2 regions of the Blautia sp. HCP28S3_G10 genome follow, and region 1 is predicted to be linked to the other one. Evidence: riboswitches for the same ligand, from Rfam matches in the RefSeq annotation. Region 1 holds a riboswitch; the other holds the start of a gene.
What was found. A riboswitch is a leader RNA that binds a small molecule or an ion and turns the genes downstream of it on or off. The one in region 1 is predicted to bind cobalamin.

Region 1 (10,768 bases):
CTGCGCGCCAGCTCCAGTCCATCCATATGCGGCATTTTAATATCGGTAAGCAGTAGCTGAATATCCTCTGTACGGATGATCTGAAGTGCCTGCTTTCCATTAGAAGCTTCGTATATTTCACGCTCTCCTTCTTTCATAGAGAGCAGATATTTCAAACCTTCTCTTTCTATTCTTTCATCATCCACAATAAGAACATGAATCATACTGTTTCCTCCCCATTTCTGCTGTGTTACTGTTTTTATTTCTATTGTACCATTTTATGGATTGGAAGTATAGAGAGAGGTCCCCGGAAACTTCCGGGGACCCATTATAAAAGTAAAACAACACTATGAAACTGTCATCCTTTTACCGCACCTGCAACAACACCCTCAATAATGTGCTTCTGGCACACCAGATATACAATAATGATCGGAATGATGTCTATCATGATGCTCGCCATCATAGGTCCCATCTGTACGTGTCCGTAACTTCCACGGAAGTACTGAACAGCCATCGGGATAGTACGGTATTTTTTGATATCAAGAACCAGAGTAGGCAGAAGGTAATCATTCCATACCCACATCAGTTCCAGGATTGCTGTAGAAATGATTGTTGGTTTCAGGATCGGAATAAGTACTTTGAAATAAACCTGCAGTGGAGTGCATCCGTCAATAAGCGCAGCTTCTTCGATCTCCAGTGGTATTCCCTTTACAAAACCGGAAAACATAAAAACTGCAAGACCGGCACCAAAGCCAAGATAAATAATGCAGATATTATATGGATTATTTAATTTCAGTGTATCTGCTGTTTTTGCAAGTGTAAACATAACCATCTGGAATGGTACTACCATACTGAATACACAGAGGTAATAGAATACTTTTGAAAGCTTACCGTTTACACGTACGATATACCATGCGGCCATTGAACAGCAAAGCATGATCAGTACAACTGACATTACTGAAATAATAAGGCTGTACCAGAAAGAATTCAGAAAATCCATCTGTGTCACACTGGCTACAAAGTTTACCAGGCCATTCCATGTTTCGGAATTAGGAAGACTGAATACACCAGTTGTGGTAATAGCAGCTTCTTTCTTCAGTGCGTTGATAAAAATCAGTAAAATCGGATACATCCAGAGAACACAGACGATCGTAAGGATGATTGTCGCAAGAGGACTTTTTTTCTTGTTTTCCATTACTGCTGCACCTCCTTGGATGATGTTGCTCTAAGCTGAACAAGCGCAATGATGATGACCAGAAGGAAGAATACAACGGCCTTCGCCTGGCCGATACCTTTCCACTGTGGTCCGCTTCTTGCATAGAATGTATCATAAATATTAAGAGCCAGTAACTGTGACTGCTTGCCAGGATCTCCACCTGTAAGAGAAAGGTTCTGGTCAAACATCTTAAATCCATTTGTCAGTGTCAGGAATGTACAGATTGTTACAGATGGCATGATCATCGGGATTTTGATCTTGAACAGGATCTGTCTGTTTGTAGCACCGTCGATCTTTGCTGCTTCGATCAGATCCGGTGATACGTTATTCAGTCCTGCAATATAAATGATCATCATATAACCAATCTGCTGCCACATCAGAAGAATCAGCATACCAATAAAGCCATTTCTTGCAGAAAGTGACAGAAGTGGCTGACCCCATTTTGAAAGAAGTCCATTCAGCAATGTCTGCCAGATATAACCAAGTACAATACCGCCAATCAGGTTCGGCATGAAGAATACTGTACGAAATGCATTGGTTCCTCTGTATCCCTTTGTGAGTGCAAGCGCAATGAAGAATGCCAGCACATTGATCAGGATACTTGATACAAATGCAAAGATAACTGTCAGCCAGAATGAATGACTGAATGTATTATCCAGTAAAATCTTGGAATAATTTGAAAATCCTACAAAAGTCACATCCTGTACAGTTGTGAACTTACAGAACGAAAGATAGATGCCCCAGATAAAAGGCCAAAGGAAACCGATCACAAATGCTGCAAATGTAGGCAGTACAAAAATCGGCCACCACTTTTTGATTGTCTTTCCTACCATAAAATCTCCCTCTTTTCGTTAATACAGGGAGGCCAGAACATCTGCCTCCCTGTTGCTGTTTGATTTATTCCGGATTATTCAGAAAGTGCTTTTTCTGTTGCCCATCCATCAACAAATGCGCTTACAACGTCGTCCCAGGAACCTGTTTCTGCTGCATATGCAGTAAGTGCCGTACCAAGACCGTTTTTCCATTCTTCGGAAGGCATTGTTGTGAAGTTCCATGATACAGGTGTCAGGCCTGCTTCTGTGTATTCAGCATCCTGTTTTACAAATACATTTGTAGGAGCCTGAGCTGTTTTGAAAGGAATTGTGAATCCCATATCTTCTGCCATTGCTTTTGTTCCGGCTTCAGATGTTACACACCAGTTCATGAAATCAAGTGTTGCCTGAACATCTTCTTCAGATGCATTTTTGTTTACACACCAGTAGTTTTCAGTACCTGTTGCAAGACCTTCGTTTTCATCATCTACACCGAAGTAGATCGGGATCATAGCCAGTTCATCGTCACTGTATGTCTTGGACAGTTCTGCGTATTCCCAGGAACCATTCTGATAGAATACAGCATCACCGTTGATAAATTCGTTTCTTGAGTCATCTGCTGTTTTTGCAGAAAGTTCAGATCCTTCACAGGTAGAATCTGTGATGTACAGATCAAAAACATTTTTGTAATTATCAAGGTATGTTCCTTTGATCGCATCTGTGTCATCAATTCCGTCTTCTTTGTATTCGTAGTAGATCGGAAGGTTTGCAAGATGTGTCTTGAATCTCCAGTCAGAAGAACCATCCATACCTGCTGATGTGAAAGCGCCTTTTACTCCGAGTTCATCTTTTCTTGCCTGAATGTCATCTGCAACTTTTTTCAGATCATCATAGCTCTTGATATCGTCCAGAGTATAGCCTGCTTTTTCAAGTAAGGTTTTGTTTACGATCAGTCCATAGGACTCGATTACGTATGCGATACCATCTACTGCATCACCGTCTTTCAGTTCATATGCGTCAGATGTAAGGCCTTTTGTGATTTCAGCATCTGTAAGATCATAGCAATAATCTTTCCAGTTTTTCAGTCCTACAGGTCCGTTTACCTGGAACAGTGTAGGTGCATCGCTTTTTGCCATTTCAGACTGAAGAGTTGTCTCATACTGTCCGGAAGCTGCTGTTACAACTGTTACTTCTGTTCCTGTCTCTTCTGTATATGCTTTTGCAAGATTCTGCCAAGCTTCATCCTGTTCCGGTTTGAAGTTCAGATAATAAACTTTTCCGCCACCATCTGCCATAGCCGGTACTGCCGGAATCATGGTTGCTGCCATCATAACTGCCATTCCCATTGCTGTTAATTTTTTCATTTTCATAGTGTTTTTTCTCTCCTTTACTTGTATAATTTGTTCTTTTTTAAGTTGATTTTATTATAGTTTTTGGAGAGTTTTTACACCATGATAAAAAATCAAGATTTGTGTTCTTTTTTTAAGAATATCTTATATTTTAGAAATCTTATATTTTAAAAAATGAAAAAAATATGAGAGGGGACCTTGCCAGTCCCCTCTTCACACCCCCGGGCTTATGTATAACGGGAGTTCTGTATTATGTTGTAGCTTGTGATAAGTGATCAAGGTTTTTCAGGTCAGTAAATGCGGGTTTATGTGCCTGGTTCCAGTGCAGTAACAGCTCAATTTTTATGCTGATCTTTGATGTCAGTCTTCTTTACGGGATTTTCGTTTTCGTGAGAAAACTGATAAAAGACTTTCGTCTTTGGTGTCGGAAAGATCTGAGTCGGTTATGGTTGCCTGCGATACGACATTTGACGCATTGTTCATGTCTGGATGTACGGATTCCTGGTCACTGAATGTATCTGCTGACTGTGAATCCTCTCCTTCTGTTTCTGATTCGTCCGGATTTTCTGATGTTTCCGGTGTTACAGATATTTCTTCTAAGTTGTCCTGTGTATCACCGTCCTGCTCAGGATCTTCGACTGTTTTTCCCTCTTCGGATTCTTTCCAGACTTCCATTCTGGAGCTCCAGGGTGCATACTCTGGTTCAGGTTCGGCTGGTTCAGGCTGTATTTCGTGCTCATATTCACTGCCTGTCTGATTTTCTTCTGTAAACTCGCCTTCCGTGTCAACAGCTTCCAGATCCTGTTTCAGTTCTTTCAGTCCACGTTTCAGCATTGCCCAGAATATAACATCTGTGATTCCGTTAACAACAAAGATTCCTCCTGCAAACATGACTGTATATTTTATTGCAGCAAACGGATTCATGATAAGAGCAATACCGAGTGCAATAAAAATCAGACTTCCTATAAGAAGTGCTTTCCAAGTTCCCTGGTCTCTTTTTCTGAGACGAAAGCTGCCTTTCAGCGTCCAGATACTGTCTACAAGAATGAAGGTTCCAAGAAGGGTTGGAAGAAGTTTCACTACTACCTGAGGATTCATAAACAAAAAGATTCCCAATACAAGAAGTATGCCTCCTGAAAACAGATCAAATATAGTTGCGCTGAGTTTCTCTGCCACATAGATGAGTATGTGATAAATACCTACAAGTATCAACAATATTCCAAATACAAATTTGCAGATAATGTTTACCATGTTGACAGGCATAAGCACCAGACAGACTCCGAATGCAATATAAAGCACGGAAGTGATGATCTGCCCCTTCAGTATCCTGCTGATTTTCTCCCACATTGGATAGTACCCCTTTCATTTCGCTTTTTTCTAAAAACAGTATACCCTCTTTTTATTTCTTCGTCTATAGGTCATTCTCTTATAATTGTTACAATCATGATTTTTCCAACATACATAAGAACAGGCAGGCTGTTCTACTTTTGTCAGTAAAATCCAGCCTGCCTGTATTTCTTATTATTTAACTGTTACTTTGATTACTTTTGTCTTTTTGCCTGACTTAACAGTAATTTTTACTGTACCTTTTTTCTTTGCTGTAATGACACCTTTCTTATTGACAGTTGCCACTTTCTTATTGGAAGATTTATAAGTTACTTTGTTCTGTGTTGTCAGTGGTTTCAGATTTGCTTTCAGTGCAAGTTTTTCACCTTTCTTTATTGTCACTTTGGATTTCAGGCCGGTAATCTTGGTCGTTGTTACTTTAGCTTTCTGAACTTTGACTTTCAGTGTTGCTTTCTTACCACTTGCAAGTGTTACTGTGATTTTTGCCTTTCCTGTCTTCTTGCCTGCTTTGATCACACCGTTCTTATTAACAGTTACAATCTTCTTGTTGCTGGATTTCCAGGATTTAACATAATCGCCATTTGCCATTGTAACTTTGATCTTCTTAGTTGTCTGTTTCTTCTGAAGCTTAATGGATTTTGCATTCAGTTTGATTGTTGCTGTAAGTTTGTTTCCAACAGTTCTTGTTGACTTTTCACCGCATACAGAGCATGTTCCTTCCTGTTTTTCAGGCTGGAATACAGTTGCTTTGGAAACAGTTTTCCATGTGTAGCTGTGTGTATGGGCTGCAACTGTAATATCTGCACTTGGTACAATATAATATTTATATGGTGCTTCTGATACATAAATCTGATATGTTCCTGCCTGATCAGCTTTCAGCGTTGCAACACCTTTTGCATTTGTCTTAGCTTCTGTAATTGCGCCTGTTGCAGTGTTTTTGAGAGCTACTTTTGCACCTTCAACTGCTGTATCTGTCGGATATCCATTTGCAAACAGAGTAACATTGAAAGCAACTTTTGCTTCTGCTTTGGCTGGCATGTCTTTGAAGTAGAGATACTTATCACTCCAGTTTTTTGTATCTGAGTAGAAGAAGAAGCTCAGTTCGTCACCACTCTTAAGAACAGTGTTATTTGCAACTGTTCCTACGCCATTTTCATCTACAGGAAATACGTTATTTACATAGTATCCGCTACTTGTTGATGCAGGCTTTCCGAACATTACATTTACCCAGCCATTTTCACCGATAGAAAGATACTTCTCAGGTTCTTTCTCGAAATCTTCACCATATACAGCTGCATTCATTGCATAGAACGCATCTGCTGCTGTTACTTTGTTTTTCATTTCTTCCGGTTTTACATAACCGTAAGATTCAGCTGTTGTTGCTTTTACGGACAGTTTCTTAACCATCGGAAGCTGCCCTGATGCCTGGTTTACTCTTACTGTTACATCGGCAACTACAACATTCTGTGCTGCCTCTGCTTCTTTTACTGCTGCCTTCAGCGCTTTGATCGCCTGTTCACGTTCTGCATCTGTGGCATCTTCTTTAGCCTGTACTTCTTTTGCTGCCGTTAATGCTGCCTGAAGTTTGTCTTTTGTTCCTTCCTGATACTGTCCTGGCTCCTTGCCTTCTTTGATCTCGCCTAACAGTTTTTCTGTGCTTGTGATCAGATCAGCAAGACCTTCTGCCGGAGCTTTTGTTCCTTTTACAGTTACAGTTACAGAAACAGGCTGTTTATACAGTTTCTGAAGTTTTGCATTTTCCGGATGGTTCTTTGCAAATACGCCATATCTCTCACTACTGAGTACAGAAGAAATTGTAATCTCTTCGTCTGTTTCTCTTCTGTGAACCAGAAGATTGTCATGTGTGATGACTGCCTGATTGGAGGATTTGAACTTGTTAAAACCTGCACCTTCCATGATCCATGAATCATCAAACAGATCATCAGCAATGATACCTGTTCCTTTTACATCGTTAACATTATATGCCCATACCGGTTCTCCTGCTGCATCAAGTGTCATTTCTTTAAATGCATGGAGATTTTCCTTAACAGTGTCTTTGTCTACATTTGCGCTGTCATTGATTCCGTCAAAGTAATGTAATTTGGCCTGCTCCATCATTGCAACTTCTGCATCCAGTGCTTCCTCTGACAGAGGTTTGACTGTTACAGGAATTCTCTTTTCTACAGTTACACCCTGACGTGTAAATGTTACCACAAGGTCACCTGTGATATCTTTATCATAGAAGACATCTGTGTAAGTTCTGTATGAATATGGTTTGATGGAGATTGCTTCATTCTCTGAAGTTACTGTAATCTCTTTATTATTGAATACAAGATTTCCGTCATCATCTTTGATTCGTGTGTATCTTGGCAGCTTAAGATCGGACTGACAATTACTGAGATCCACATTTTTATCTGTTACAAAATCTTTGATACTGTCTGCTGTATAATATTTATCCAGGATAGCTTTCAGTTCTTCTTCTGTAGGCGGTGCGATATGAGTGCCTTCTACAGTGATCTTGAATTCTCTGGTGTATGTTGCAAAATCATCTACAGACTCTACATTGCCATTTAACAGTGTGTCATTTGCTTTGAATGTAGCTGTCAGTGTTACTTCTGTATCGGCCGGACGAGGATGGATCACACCTTTTTTCGGAGAAATCATTCCATAACCGGTATCTTCAAAAGTAATTACTTCCGGATCGGAAGATTCCCATGTAATCTCGGACCATGCTGTTTTTGCACTGGTACTCATACACTGTGGAAGGCTGAGGTCGGTTGTTACCGCTGCTGCATCTTCATTGGAACCTTTGATCATATTCCAGGACAGTTTTTCTGACTCTGCCTGCATCTGATTATTGAAATACTTGCAGTCCCAACCTACAATGATTCTCCGGGTCGCAGTTGCAACTGCGCCATTCAATTCAAACTGGAAAGTAACATCCAGAGACTGACTGTTGACACCATAACCAGTTTCCATTTTTCTTGCTCTGTAATGAACAGTTCCATCCAGTCCTATCACATTGATGTTTTCTGATGTCAGCAGATATGTTTCTATACCAGTTGTATCAATATCTGTATATGATGCAATTTTCTTTTTAATAACTTCAATGATATTCTGGTTTTCACTGTATCGAACAGAAAGGGCACCAAGTTCACTGTCAAATTTATTTTTAACAGCATCTACTTTCTGCTGGTCTGCTTCAGATACTTCCGCATCTTTTATCATGCGAACAGGCAGTGTAATGTTTTCATCGTTGCCAGAAGGTGTAAAACTTCCTTTAGCGGCCTTATATCCGTCTGCTTTGATTTCGTATTCGTACTTAGTGCCTTTTCTGAGAAGATAAGTGCCATCTGCCTGAGCATCCACTTTCTTCCTTGTTTCTTCATCATCCCAGTCAATCTCAACACTGTTAACTTCTATTGCAGCAGAAGTAATCTCTGTATTTCCGTCTTTCGGCTGAATAGTTACTTTGTATTCAGAGATATCCACTTCCATCGGGATAGTTATCATGCCTGAGTCATTTTCTGTAACAGTGAAATCTGTGCTGGAAACATTCTTATAATTTTTAATTTCTGATACAGAATAATTATATTTTTTATCTTCTGTCAGTTTGTATGTACCGTCATTCTCAGCTTTTAGTGTAGTAGAGTAGCCTTCTTTTACCTGCAGCTTTTCAGCAGCACCTGGAATCTCTTCACCTGTATTCTCGTCAACAATTTTGAAGGATACCGTTCTTTCAACAACTGGTTTCATGTTGATAACCTTTGTGCTGTTGATGTTTTTAGGATCACCGGTAAATGTAAATTCTTCTTTATAATCATTATATCCTGTTTTCTTTACAGTAACAGTATATGAAGAACCATTTTCTACTTTATATACATTGTCTGTTGGGGAAACAGTTGAATAGCCTTTTTCAAATGTTATTGCAGCATCTGTAATCTCTTCTTTTGTCTTGCTGTTCTGAACCTTGAATGCCATGGTATAGGCAGGGTCATTCGGCTGGATTACAAGATTGAATTCGAGATATCCGGCAGCTGTTTTCTTTGCAGTTGCTATATCGCTTCCAGCTGCTGGTTTATCACCTGATGTTTTATAAAGTGCTAGCAATATCTTGACAGTTTTGGCACCATCAGCATATGCAGGACGTTCTAAAATCCTTACTCTTGATGTTCCAACCAGTTTAATCCAGCTACTATATTCTGTATCCGTATACACACCAAATGTATAACCTGATATCGGAGTATTATTAAATGCCACTGCATTTACACTGCTGTTATTTGTAGGATTCTTCAAAGCAACTGTATATGTAAGGCCATCCTCACTTTTGGTTGCAGCCGGATTATTAAAATATTTTGCATCTTTATTTTTAATATATGCAGCATTTAATGCTTTCTGCTCATCCGATAATGTAGTATCATCTGCTGCATCATCTGTCTCAGCCCCAGCTGCCTCCATCTCATCGCTGAAATCCTCATAGCCTTCATCTGCTGATACTTCCTCATTGTCTTCTGCAATTGAGATCTCATCTGTGGCTTCATCTGCCACTTCTGTTTCGTCGATATCAGCAGCATCTGCCTCCTGGCTGGAATCATCCTCTGCTTCCACCTCTGCTGTTACTTCCTGCCCGTCATCAGCAAAATCGATTTCTGATGCAAAGGCATTTGCCGGCAGCATAGTCACGGTCATCATTGCAGCCATAGAAACCGCCGTCAGTCTGTTGAATAATTCTTTTTTCTTCAACTCTTGCTCCTCCTTTTGATTTTTTTATAAACAAAAAAGACGTAATGTCCTTATTCAGAACATTACGCCTTGGTTTATCCATGTTATATTTACCGGATACAGCATACCTGAACTGGGACTTTCGCTACTACTGCTTCTTATATTCGCAATAGCTTATATTTCCATAATATATGAAAATATTTTAAAACAATGTCCCAATCTATTTACCATAACGTGTAATAAATAGCCGCAACTTTAAGCAGGTCTTCTGACTTATGTAATATACAAATACAGTAGCACGACTGTTCAGGACTTCCACCTGATTCCCTTTTAATCTAAAAAATACAAGAACTTAAAGCCGGTAATTGTTTTTCTTTTTTAATTGGATTTAATTATACCACTGTATAAGATAATTTACAATTCCTTTGTCGATTTTCACAGCAATAAAAAGGCTTTTATTCTATTGACTCAGCAATTTTTCTGATTTCTTTTACACTCACACCAGAAACTTCTGCAATATCATCGATTGTGTATTTTTTACTTCTTATCATACGAACAATTACCTCATTTATTCCCGATTTTTGTCCGGCTTCATACCCGGTTTTTTGTCCGGCTTCATACCCGGTTTTTTGTCCGGCATTATATCCATCTCTTTGTCCAGCCTCAAATCCACCTTCATATCCATATTCATATTCAGCTTTCCGCAATTTCTTTTCCTCTTCTTCTTTGTTATATTCAAATATACTCATCGCTTTAACCTCCGACTTATGTTTTCTCAGAAATTCTGCGAGAATTCCTTCCTGAATACATTCATCTACTGCCTCTTCTACTGCTGTATCCAGTTCTTTATCTTTTGCATATTTCCTTACTTTTTCTACATATTGTGCATATTCCTTTAGTGTCCGGCACTGTTCCATCAATTCTTTATTATGTCCCTCATTGATATTCAGCGTTATCACTTTCAATTCCAGATTTGGCTCCCCTGCCTGGTTTTCATATGCATCTGACAGATAACTCACCCAGGTATCCTCTTCTTTTTCCTTTCCATTATAAAATACCACAAAACTTGGTGCAGGAATCTTCTGCAGTTTCGATGAATAAAGTGATTTATTATTCACCAGTTTCTGATACTCACTGGATATGTAGAAAAGATCTCGTAGCGGCATATTCGGGTTATATGTTGACTGATGTTCATAAAGAAACAAGTTGGTATTAATGATAAATGCCAGGTCATTCTTCATTCCCATATAAATAGCATTTTCAAGTGTCGCAATCTCCAGTTCTTCCGGATCAGTATACCCTGTTCCATTAATTGCGTTATAAAGTGACAGCAGGTTTCTCCT
Region 2 (10,768 bases), on a different contig from region 1:
CTGCCATCTTCCAGCTTCAGATCTTCTGCTGTCATTTTCTTTGTATCTTCAGAACCTTCTCCCGCGCTGTCATCTGCTTTTACAGGGTTTGTGACTTTTACTTTATGGTCATACCATTTATCTTTTTTACCAATAAGTGCAACATCAAATTCCTCATCAATAGCAGGTACTGGAATATCAAATCCATACACTTTTTCTGAGTATCCGTCGCTGTATGTTACTTCATCTTCTGTTGGCTCAAGGAGTTCTGCGCCCTCCTTTTTTGCATCTTCTGCTGTTCCCATAAACAGATTCAGGATTCCTTTGCCTTTCAGGTTCACATGAATTGTCATCTTACCGTCTTTAACAACCAGTTCACCTTTGCCGTCCTTCGCTTCATTTACTGCAAACATGCTGCTGTCCGTGTCAAATTCCGCAGTATATACTCCATCCTCAAGAGTTGTATCTGCTGCACTGTCTGTCGTACCATTTTCTTCTTTTGCTATTTCTTCTGCAGTATCTTCCTGATTGTCTTCTTTGGAATCAGCTTTCTCAGTTTCACTGACCTCACCGTCTTTTACTGCTGTCTGCACAGTTTTGATTCCGCCTGCCATAACAGGGCTGAAACTTCCCAGTACCATAGCACTACTTAATGCACATACCATTAAAGCCATTGAACGTTTCATAATAATACTCTCCTTTGTTATATTTACAGAAACTGCCCGGAAGTCATCTCAAACCTCCGGGCAGCTGTAATTATTACTCTCAGACCTGAACGCTACTGCCCAGGCCAGTATTTCTTATTATTCAGCAGCCTCTGTATCTTCTGCTGTTTCATCTGTTGTTTCTGCATCTGCAGCTTCTTCTGTATCTTCTGAATCAGATACTTCTGCTCCATCTTCTGCTCCAAGAGAATCGATAGCATCTTTTGTATGAGCTACATACAGATCTTCAACAGCTTCGATTCTTCCAAGACCTGCGATCTGGCAGTCTACACTGTCAAATGCACCAGCTGCTTCAAACTGACTCTTCCAGGAATCTTCATCATCACCAGCCATATCGTTGTTTGCATGATCACCTGCAACAACCATCAGCGGACGAAGAACAACTTTCTTAAATCCGGCATCTTTGATTTTCTCAATAACAGCCTGGCATTCTGTATCTTCCGGCTTACCTTCTACAGTTCCAATGAAAGCATTTGTAAATCCAAGATCTTCCATCTGTGTCTGCATCTGATCATATGTAACGTTAGCTGTATGAGATGTTCCATGTCCCATGAATACAAATGCTGTGCCGTCATCGGCTGCTGCTTTCATATCATCGTATCCTGCTTCTTTGCATGCTTCATCTGTGATAGCCTGAGCAACTGCTTTCTTGTCATCATTGATTACTGTAGCATCATCTCCAACTTCTCCAAGCATTGGCTCTGCAATGGCAACAGATTCAAATTTATCTTTATAATTATCAATTACTCCTACCATTTCATCGTATTCAGCGCCATGCATCAGATGTGTAGGCTGAACAACAAGATTTTTAACTCCGTTATCAACTGCACGCTCAAGAGCCTGATCCATGTTGTCAATATATTCATCATCTCTTGCTTCTACGTGGTTGATGATGATCTGTGCTGTGAAAGCACGTCTTACTGACCAATCCGGATATGCTTCCTGAAGAGCATCTTCGATTCCTTTGATGTCTTCTGCACGACTGTCGTTGAAAGAAGTTCCAAAGCTTACTACAAGAAGTTCGTTTTCACCAATCTCATCCTGGTTACGCGGATCATCGTTAGATGCATCACCTGTATCAGCGCCGAAATATTCCGGACTTGCTTCTTCGCCTTCTACCAGTTCTTTCTGCGCATCTGTAAGAGCATCCCATGCTTCTTTTGCAGCTTTGCAGTCTTCATCTGTTGTATCAGTTCTTTCCTGAACATAAATCTTGTCAATGAGAGCAGCTACATTATCTGCTGCTGCCTGATCATCAGAAGCTTCTCCGTCTTCTGCTTCAGCATCGTCTTCTGCTTCAGCATCGTCCGTTGTTTCTTCTGCTGCATCTGCCTCTGTTGCAGTATCATCAGCAGCCATTGCGCTTACGCCACCCATCATGGATACAGTTGTTGCTGCCAGTAAAATGGCAAGTGCTTTTACAGTTTTGTTTTTCATTTCTTTATCCTCCTGTTTTCTATAGAAAATATAAAGTATGATATGGAAAATGCAAACCGCCTGCCATCACAAAAAAGCCTTTCACACACAGCAAAAGGATCCTCGCAACAGATTAAAACGGTACAATCAATTACTCGTGATCCGGAATGCATATTCCCGTACCAACAACAGGCAGGTTTCCTGGCTTATGAATCATCATAGTAATCTGCCTTCCCGGTTTTCCAGTGACTTATATTGTAGATTACTACTCCCCAAATACAGTGACGAGATCGTACAGGATTCTAACCTGTTTCCCTTTTAACTTTTTTATCAGCACCTGTTATTTTCTATATTTAATTTACAGACAGAATAGCACATTCACCTCAAGAATTCAATAGTCTACTTATGATTTTTGTTCTTTTTTACAAACTTTTTATACGTTCTTTTTCTTTCTGATAAACGCAGCGAAACATTCACAGACCGGAAGAAGATAAAGAAAAAAAGCTGCCAGTATGCTGATTTCCGATACACCGACTGCTGACAGTGGAACTGCACATGCAATTGACCAGGGAATCAAGGGTGCTATGACTACAGCACTGTCCTCCAGATATCCGGCCATTTTTTTCTGATCTTCTTCTGTTTTTTCGCACAGCTGTCTTGTAAGCATGATGGCAAGTGTCTGATTACATGCTACAATGCTCGTAATAACGGCAGTTACAAACACTGCAAGAAAAGGGAATGTTTTTTCAGCAAGTTCCTCCACAATTTTCTGTACATGATCCAGAATTCCGGTCTCCTGAAATATTCCTGAATATGATGAAGAGATACATACAATTGCCCCGACCTTAATCATGGAAACAATGCCTCCGCCATTCAACATGGCCGCCATCGCCGCATCACCGGAATGAAACCCGGTTATCAGAAGCTGTGAAAGCTCCTGCCAGCTTATACCCTGTGTAAAAACACATACAGGAACTGCCGTCAGAATACTCGCAAGCATTGAGATTTTTACCCCTGCCTGCAGCACAGACAATACCAGTATTACAACTGCAGGAAGAAGCGCAATCCAGCTGATCACAAACTGTCCGCTGAATATATGTACGAGATCCGGAAGTTCTGCGCTGCGCCCGGCTCTCATACTGATCAATCCATAGAGAATACAGCTAAGAACAAATGGTACTGCGGCACTTTTTATCATCGTTTTTATATTCTGATAAATATTGGTTTCAGTCAATTCCGCAACAAGAAGTGCACTTGTCGATACCGGCGAACAGCGGTCACCAAAATATACACCTGAAAGGATTGTCCCGCCAGTAAGCCATGGACTGATTTTCAACGCAGAAGCCATCGTTGCGCAGACTACACCAATAGTTGCCGCCGTTCCAAGTGCAGTTCCTGTCAGTACAGAAACCAGACAATTCAGCAGAAAAACCATAAGCAAGAACACAGATGGCTGTATAAACCGGACTGTATAACAGATCACTGCCGGAATTGTTCCTGCTGCACGCCACAGAGCTGTCATCATTCCGATGAGCACAAATGTGATCAGAATATTTTTTACTTTATATATTCCCTCAAAAGCCATATGCCCAAGTTCTTTCCATGAATAGCCTCTGCTTTTTCCGTAGCCCATAAAAAGTACAAAACCGGCCAGAAGTGCATATATAATAGAAGCTTCTGATACAATACACAGGATCAGGAAAGTGCAGAAAATTCCAAGAACCAGAAATTCCATAAATTACACCTGCTTTTTAAAAGCCTCTTTAATACTGTCATAGTGAAGAAATATTCCTTCTTCTGCAAAGGCTTTAATCTGATCCAATGTAGCAAACATATATCCATCTGTTTCCTCGGTCTGAAGATTCAGATCTTTTTCATCAATATCCATAATGAAGCGATATACGTCAACAAAATAGTTGTCACCTTCTCCGGGATTTTCTCTTTTATATGTAAAAAGATAGCCTCCCTCAGCTTCCGATGCATCCAGTCCGGTTTCTTCCTTCACTTCGCGAAGGACTGCATCTTCTGAAGCTTCACCTGCCTGTGCTGCTCCACCTGAAACTTCCCACCAGCCAGGAGCCCATGCTTTTGTCATAACTCTTTTTGTAATAAGGAATGTTCCGTCAGGTCTTCCAATCACTCCAAGCACAGTAAGATGATATTCTCCATCTTTCAGACACCAGTCATTACGTTTCATTGTTCTGCCTGTCGGTTTTTTATCTGCATCATAGATATCCCATAACTCCATTTTGATATCTCCCCTGTTCTTCTATTTAATTAAATATGCATTGACGATCTCGCCGTAATATGCAACATGTGTATCTTTGTTTGCTCCCGTAGAAAAACTGTCAACATCCTGTGGATAAAATTTTACCCTGTCCTCTTCCGTCATAGCAGCCATGTCCTGTTTCTGTTTGTAGATCACTTTGCATTCCAGTGTCAGTGGCAGTTCTTTTATTCCCGGTGTAGAAACCATCTCAGGCTCCACATAAGTGAATCCAAGTTCTTTCGCTTTATCTACATCTCTTCCTGATTTTGAACCGCAAAATCCAAGAATTTTCTTCGCACTGTCATCAACAGGAATGCTGACTGTAAATTCACCATTCTTTTCCAGAAGACTTCTGGTAAAACGATTTTCTCTGATAAAAGTAACAAAAACAGGTTTTCCCCATTCAATTCCGGTCATGCCCCATGAAATTGTCATGGAATTTATTCTGCCATCGGCTTTTCCTGTAATAAGCACACCCTTTCTGACCCTTTTCAGAATTTCTCCCATATGTTCATATACATCTATTTTTTCCTTCATTTAAGATTTCCTCCTGTAGCTTTTTCTTTATCATAATAAAGTAAAAAAGTATCCTGCGCAAGTGTATAATTATCATACTTTATTTTTTTGCCAGTACATTGCTATCTGCACCATTTTTATTTTATGTCATAAAATATATGGAAATAACTTTTATGGCAGAAAGGATTTGTTCATGGAAAATTTTCAGATGAACCGTCCATGCGGTCGCCCATATAATGCAACCTGCGGAATGGCCAGAGAGATGATGTCAGGGCAGCAGTGTTCCTGTCGCTCTTCCTCCGGAAAAAAACCAATGCCTTCTTCTTCGTCCTGCTCATGTCAGCTTCCGGGAGTCAAGAGCAATGATCCGGAAATGTATACACATATAGATCAGATGGAACCCACTATGGCCTATATACCCTGTCAGAAATTTACCACAGTTTATGACCTTGGCTATGCTCTGAAAGAAGGAACTGTTTTTCCTCAGTTGTGTAAACCATTTTGCGGAAGGAGGGGCATGCAGAGATGATGTATCGAAATTCCTGTACACCCAGAGAAAAACTTCTGAACCGTATTAATGAGGTCAGTTTTGCCGTTGATGATATTCTTCTCTATCTTGATACTCATCCCGGCTGTCAGGAAGCTCTCACATTTTATCAGGACTGTGCCCGGGAGCGCCAGCAACTGATGAAGGAATATGCCCAGTGTTATGGACCTCTTACCATTGATGATGCACTGGAATCTGACAGCAATACCTGGAAATGGGTTGAACAGCCATTTCCATGGCAGATGGAAGGAGGGTGCAGATAATTTATGTGGAATTATGAAAAAAGACTCCAATACCCGGTAAATATCAAAACTCCCAATGCAAAAATCGCACAGTATATCATGAGTCAGTACGGTGGCCCGGACTTCCATACCCTATAATGCAAAAAATTGACATTTTGAGATGATACAATATTCCCGGCAGATGGGTACCTGCCGGGAGTTTTTTTACTTTTTATCAATCCATTTACAGATATAATGCGCTACAATATTGCCGGCTAATATAATAAAAAATAGTCCTACATATTTCATTATGCTCACCTCCAAGCTTATTGTACCTGTATTATACCACAGTCTATGAGGGTGCTGTATATTTTTATTGTAAAAATCAGGGTGACTTTTTGGATTTAATAGCATATGATAAAAACAGCTAAGGATTATGGTGATAATCCATTGAGAGCAAACGAAACCCCCGGAAGTCTCGCACACTTCCGGGGTTTTTGTTCCGTTTATTACTGTTTTTTGATATACGTTGCAGATACAAAACCGTAGTACTTACCGGCGATCCGGATATAATACCAGCTGGATTTATCTGCAGCTTTAATGGTATCACACACGTCTACCAGATTTCCTTTCTTCAGGAGCGGCCACTTCTTGATGGTCGGATTCTCTTTACCTGCCCAGGAACGGACATTCAGTTCTGTTGCGGTGACTTTTCCTACCCATTTCGGTGTCTTACTCAGAGTCTTCGCAGTCTCTGTTGATTTCTGATCTGTTCCTGTTCCGTAGTCAATCCATACATAACCGTCAATGTCTCTTGAAGTCAGTTTGTATTTCTTGTTCCTGCAGGAGCCACCGTTGGCGATCACTCCGGAAGCACTGGAAGTATTTCCTTCGTTGGTGTATACGTAAGTAGTGTCAAATTTCCGCACAGAACCAATATGTGCGCCGTTCCGGAAGATGATCAGTGCACCTTTCTTCGGTGTTTTCTTCCAGGTACCTTTTGTCTGTGCATGTCGTGTAACATTTCTGCAGTTATAAAAACCGCCTCCCATGATCTGGAGGGCTTTTGCAAGGCCAAATACTTTTACCAGCTTCCAGAACTGGTATACCGCACACCATGGCTGCCCCTGACACCCTGGCTGTCCCCAGGAGTTTACATCACGGGCAAACTTTGTATAATTATTGTAACCGGTATTCTTCTGGAAATCGTCCAGATATGCTGCTGATTTCTTTTCCAGATATGGGGTGCCTGTCGTTTCACCGGCATAATAATCCCCAAGGTCCGTGAATTCTTTTAACTTATCCACCGTAGTTTCCTCCTTCTTCGGTTCTGTTTTGCTGTAATCCTTATAAAACACATTCCTGTCTACTTTTCCGGAAATACCCGGAATCACAGCCTTACTACTGTACTGCCAGCCAATTCCGAAATCCGGCCGAAGCCGTTCCACCAGAATTCCCTTGTCATTAGTGGGATAGCGGGCGATCCAGAAATCATATTTTTTCAAATGAGAGCAGATCACAGTGTTGTACCAGTCCAAATTACAATAAATTCCGAATTCATAGCCTGCTGCCACAATGATCTCCCGGAAAGCCTCAGCCATCTTGTGGATACTCTCAGCACCAAGGCGGCGCTGTGAATTATATTCCAGGTCCAGGAACACCGGATACTGGATCTTCCGGCCATTCAGAATGCTGACGATCTTTCTTGCTTCACTCTGGATTTCTGCAATGTTCATTGCATAAGAATACCGGTACACGCCAACAGGAATCTTATTTTCCGTACAGCCTTTGTAGTTGGCTTCAAAATACGGGTCGATCACGTTTCCTGCTTCCGTGATCCGGATAATAGTGAATCCCATTCCATAGGCTGCCACTTTTTTCCAGTCAATCTTTTTCTGCCATGCAGAAACATCAATACCTTTGATTTCCATAAGAATCCCTCCTAAGAATCAAAAAAGAGGACGATCACTCGCCCTCAGAATCTTTATACTTTGTTCTGTCCCAGATGGATTTTACCTTCTCCCAGCCGCCTGTCGAAACCAGATATACAATAAATGCGGCAACGAAAGAAGCAAAAATGTAATAGCCTGTGATTGATACTTTATAATATGCGCACAAAAACGCCAGCGTTACAGGACACAGGATCAGTGATGTGACAAGCGCCACAACACTTGTGGGGATTTTCTTAAGCCCCGGCATCTCTTTGATCACCTGAACAATAATTGATACCAGGAAGGCAAGCACACCGATCAGCGCCAGTCCATAAGTTACATACTGCATCATTACATTAATATCCATGGTCATTCTCCTTTTTCTTTAAATGCAATTCATCAATTTCTTTTTTCATTTTTGTCACCATACTATTCCCTCCCAGTTCATGATATGCCTGGTACATCTCATTAAAGTTTTCATAGGCATACGAAGGGATACTGCCCTCTTTCATGTACTTTGTGTGATATTCGATCAGCTGTACACGAAGCAGGAGCATGGTTCCCTTGCTGTTTGCGTCCCGGTCCTTTTTCTGGTTCTTCAGAAGCCAGACGATATACCCCAGGATTATAGGCAGGACAATAATGTAGGTCTGCATAAGTATTTCTTTCAATATTTCACACTTTCTCCGGTTGCGCCGGCGCAAATTTACTTAAATTGAAAGAATTTATGGTGCTGCTCTAATCATATTAAAAACTGACAGATAAAGAATTAAACACGAAGTCAAATAAGGCTATAATTTGTGAAGGAACATCTCACACCTTTCCTTCAATAGCGAAAGACAATTCGGTTGAGTGGAGTTTTACCGTTCCGGCTTGTATTGTAACTTGACTCTTTCAGACGGGATTTTCCCAGAGTACCGTCTTTCTTTTCTTCCCTGGTATACTCATCTTTTGTCATGTACGCAGCCAACTTTGTAAAATCCTCATCATAGATCTTCGGGTCGTTCCGGATCTCCACGGAATAGGTACCTCCCTTTGTCCAGGCTTTCTGCATGATGCTGGCTGTATCACCGATCTCATTCACTACAAAATGGATATGCCAGGCTCCCTTTGTACCTCTTTCGATATTGCGGATCCAGAAAAGTTCATATCCTCTTTTCTTGTATTCAGCCCTCACCTTCCGGATAGCCTTTTGGAAATCTTTCAAAGCTGCCACCATATCAGGTGGACGGTTCCCCATGGCATAGGTCCATGTCCCGAAGCAGACCCCCGGTGTGAAGTATTCCAACAGCCTGTGTCTGCACCGCATGGCTTTGTTCTGTGCATTCACCAGACGCATCTGTTCTTCTGTAGGCTTCTTCTTTTTTATCCTCTTTTTTCCAGGTGCACCATAATTCCCAGCATGATGTTTCCGGATCTCTATGATCATCTTTTTCCGGAAGCTGTATTCTTCTCTCTTTACCATAGCGTATGTCCTAACTTTAATATCTTAATCAAGTCCTAATACGGCGGTTTTCCCCCGTTTTTCGGTAAAAAAAATTACAGGATTTCTCCTGTAATCTCTTGACGCTATGCCCTCCAGATGCTATCATAATAATGTATTATTATTGTCGTGAGGACATAACCCGGCCCGTGTATTCCCGTACACGGGTCACCTTTTTTGTTTTAAAAGTTCTCTTAACTCTTTCGGTGTCCCAAGATCTTCATATTCCCCCAAAAGGTTGGCGACTTCACCAAATACATTTAATTCTTCCTGTTGCCATTCCATGCGGATCGTCTTCTGGGTACACATGGGGATCCTGTAGGATCCGTTGGGATTCTTTCTTGTCAGTCTCATTTATCTGCTCCTGTCAGTGTTTTTATTTCTTCAAGAAATCTCTTCTTTGATCTCTAGCTCTGGAATTCGTATGCCTGCCCTTCCCTGCAGGAACGGTTTATGTAGTATCCAGTCCGGTTCAGAAGACTTCTGGCCCTCGTTTCCTGTGTCGTATGATGTGCACATGGGTCTTCCAGGATCCTTCTGGCTTCATTGATCACATTCCAGAGTGCCCGGTTCTCAATTTCCAGTCTGATCAGTTCGTCCATGCTTTCCACATCCTTGCTATGTATGTCATTCCGATCAGTGCCAGTGCTCCGGCAATCTGACCACCTGCGTTATCCCAGATCCAGAACGGAAGATAACTTGCGCAGCCTCCGATCAGAACGGAATCAATTAAATCTCTCATGCTTGTCCCTCCCCGCTGCCCTTATCCGGCAGCCTTTCTCTCATAGTTCATTGCCTGAAGTGCGTTTTCCACACGTTCCCGGACAATCTCAGATGCTTTTGCACCCGAAACCTCTTCTTTTACACCATTAACCTGTATTCTGGTGATGAATTCTATCTTCTTCACAGCCTCACCTCCCTGTGATATGGTATGAAATGTACTTGTCTGTGGTTCCTATATCCTTTTTCTTCAATTCCTGTCTATTCTGGTTGTGCATATTGTGTATTATGTGATGTCCTCCTATACTGAATTTACAGGACACTGCCATGTCCGAGTAAAATGAAAGGAGTGACAATATGGAACCAAAGTCAATAAATATAAATGGTTATGATACTTACTTTACTGAGTGCGAAGATTCTGCCGGAAAGTATCTTTTAATTACCGTTCCACCTAATGCTGGCAAAAACATTTCTGATATCGCTAGTACATTTGTAAATAACCATTTAATCAAAATGATTGACTATGCTACTACAGATGGCATACGATTCATCAAGACTTATTATTAAGCACAACATCTATTCGATTGCACTCTACCAGCGCATCTGTTGACAAAGCAAATAATCTTTGCAACGGCCATCCTTCAGGTCCCGGTAGAGTTACGATTGTAGGTGTGTCAGCATCCTGTCCGTTAATTTTTAATATTCCTTTATCTATATCTACTTCCAATGATCTAATTTCTCTCACTTCTCTCACCCCCTTACGCTGATTCCTTTTTGCCTGATTCAGTTGCTCATTGTTTCCTTGCATTAAATCCTGTATACTTTAGTTATCTACAACGAAAGGAGTTCCTCATGACCATTACCAAATATTCTTTAAAAATTCTTCGATACATATACCATCGAAAATCTGTCTCATATTCAAAATTGAATATGCAATTTGATGATATTGACGAAATACTGG

Region 2: it holds a riboswitch for cobalamin, as region 1 does, so the genes downstream of both, ACTNB8_RS01325 (sirohydrochlorin cobaltochelatase) here and ACTNB8_RS14035 (Ig-like domain-containing protein) in region 1, are expected to answer to the same signal.

What each region holds. Positions count from the first base shown of each region.
Region 1 is NZ_JBQHUL010000042.1:5,521-16,288, reverse strand. Features, by position in the region: gene ACTNB8_RS14060 (response regulator transcription factor) at 1-203, opposite strand, end outside; gene ACTNB8_RS14055 (carbohydrate ABC transporter permease) at 338-1,174, opposite strand; gene ACTNB8_RS14050 (carbohydrate ABC transporter permease) at 1,174-2,028, opposite strand; gene ACTNB8_RS14045 (ABC transporter substrate-binding protein) at 2,103-3,377, opposite strand; gene ACTNB8_RS14040 (HdeD family acid-resistance protein) at 3,717-4,703, opposite strand; gene ACTNB8_RS14035 (Ig-like domain-containing protein) at 4,878-9,446, opposite strand; cobalamin riboswitch at 9,667-9,796, opposite strand; gene ACTNB8_RS14030 (hypothetical protein) at 9,881-10,768, opposite strand, start outside.
Region 2 is NZ_JBQHUL010000002.1:4,729-15,496, reverse strand. Features, by position in the region: gene ACTNB8_RS01330 (hypothetical protein) at 1-665, opposite strand, end outside; gene ACTNB8_RS01325 (sirohydrochlorin cobaltochelatase) at 783-2,141, opposite strand; cobalamin riboswitch at 2,295-2,476, opposite strand; gene ACTNB8_RS01320 (Na+/H+ antiporter NhaC family protein) at 2,554-3,855, opposite strand; gene ACTNB8_RS01315 (NUDIX hydrolase) at 3,859-4,368, opposite strand; gene ACTNB8_RS01310 (flavin reductase family protein) at 4,390-4,926, opposite strand; gene ACTNB8_RS01305 (spore coat associated protein CotJA) at 5,099-5,434, shown strand; gene ACTNB8_RS01300 (spore coat protein CotJB) at 5,431-5,715, shown strand; partial or broken gene ACTNB8_RS01295 (manganese catalase family protein) at 5,719-5,817, shown strand; gene ACTNB8_RS01290 (GH25 family lysozyme) at 6,183-7,604, opposite strand; gene ACTNB8_RS01285 (ribonuclease) at 7,639-7,971, opposite strand; gene ACTNB8_RS01280 (hypothetical protein) at 7,961-8,275, opposite strand; gene ACTNB8_RS01275 (rolling circle replication-associated protein) at 8,431-9,069, opposite strand; gene ACTNB8_RS01270 (hypothetical protein) at 9,256-9,441, opposite strand; gene ACTNB8_RS01265 (hypothetical protein) at 9,495-9,689, opposite strand; gene ACTNB8_RS01260 (hypothetical protein) at 9,677-9,829, opposite strand; gene ACTNB8_RS01255 (hypothetical protein) at 9,851-9,994, opposite strand; gene ACTNB8_RS01250 (hypothetical protein) at 10,165-10,374, shown strand; gene ACTNB8_RS01245 (hypothetical protein) at 10,358-10,552, opposite strand; gene ACTNB8_RS01240 (hypothetical protein) at 10,660-10,768, shown strand, end outside.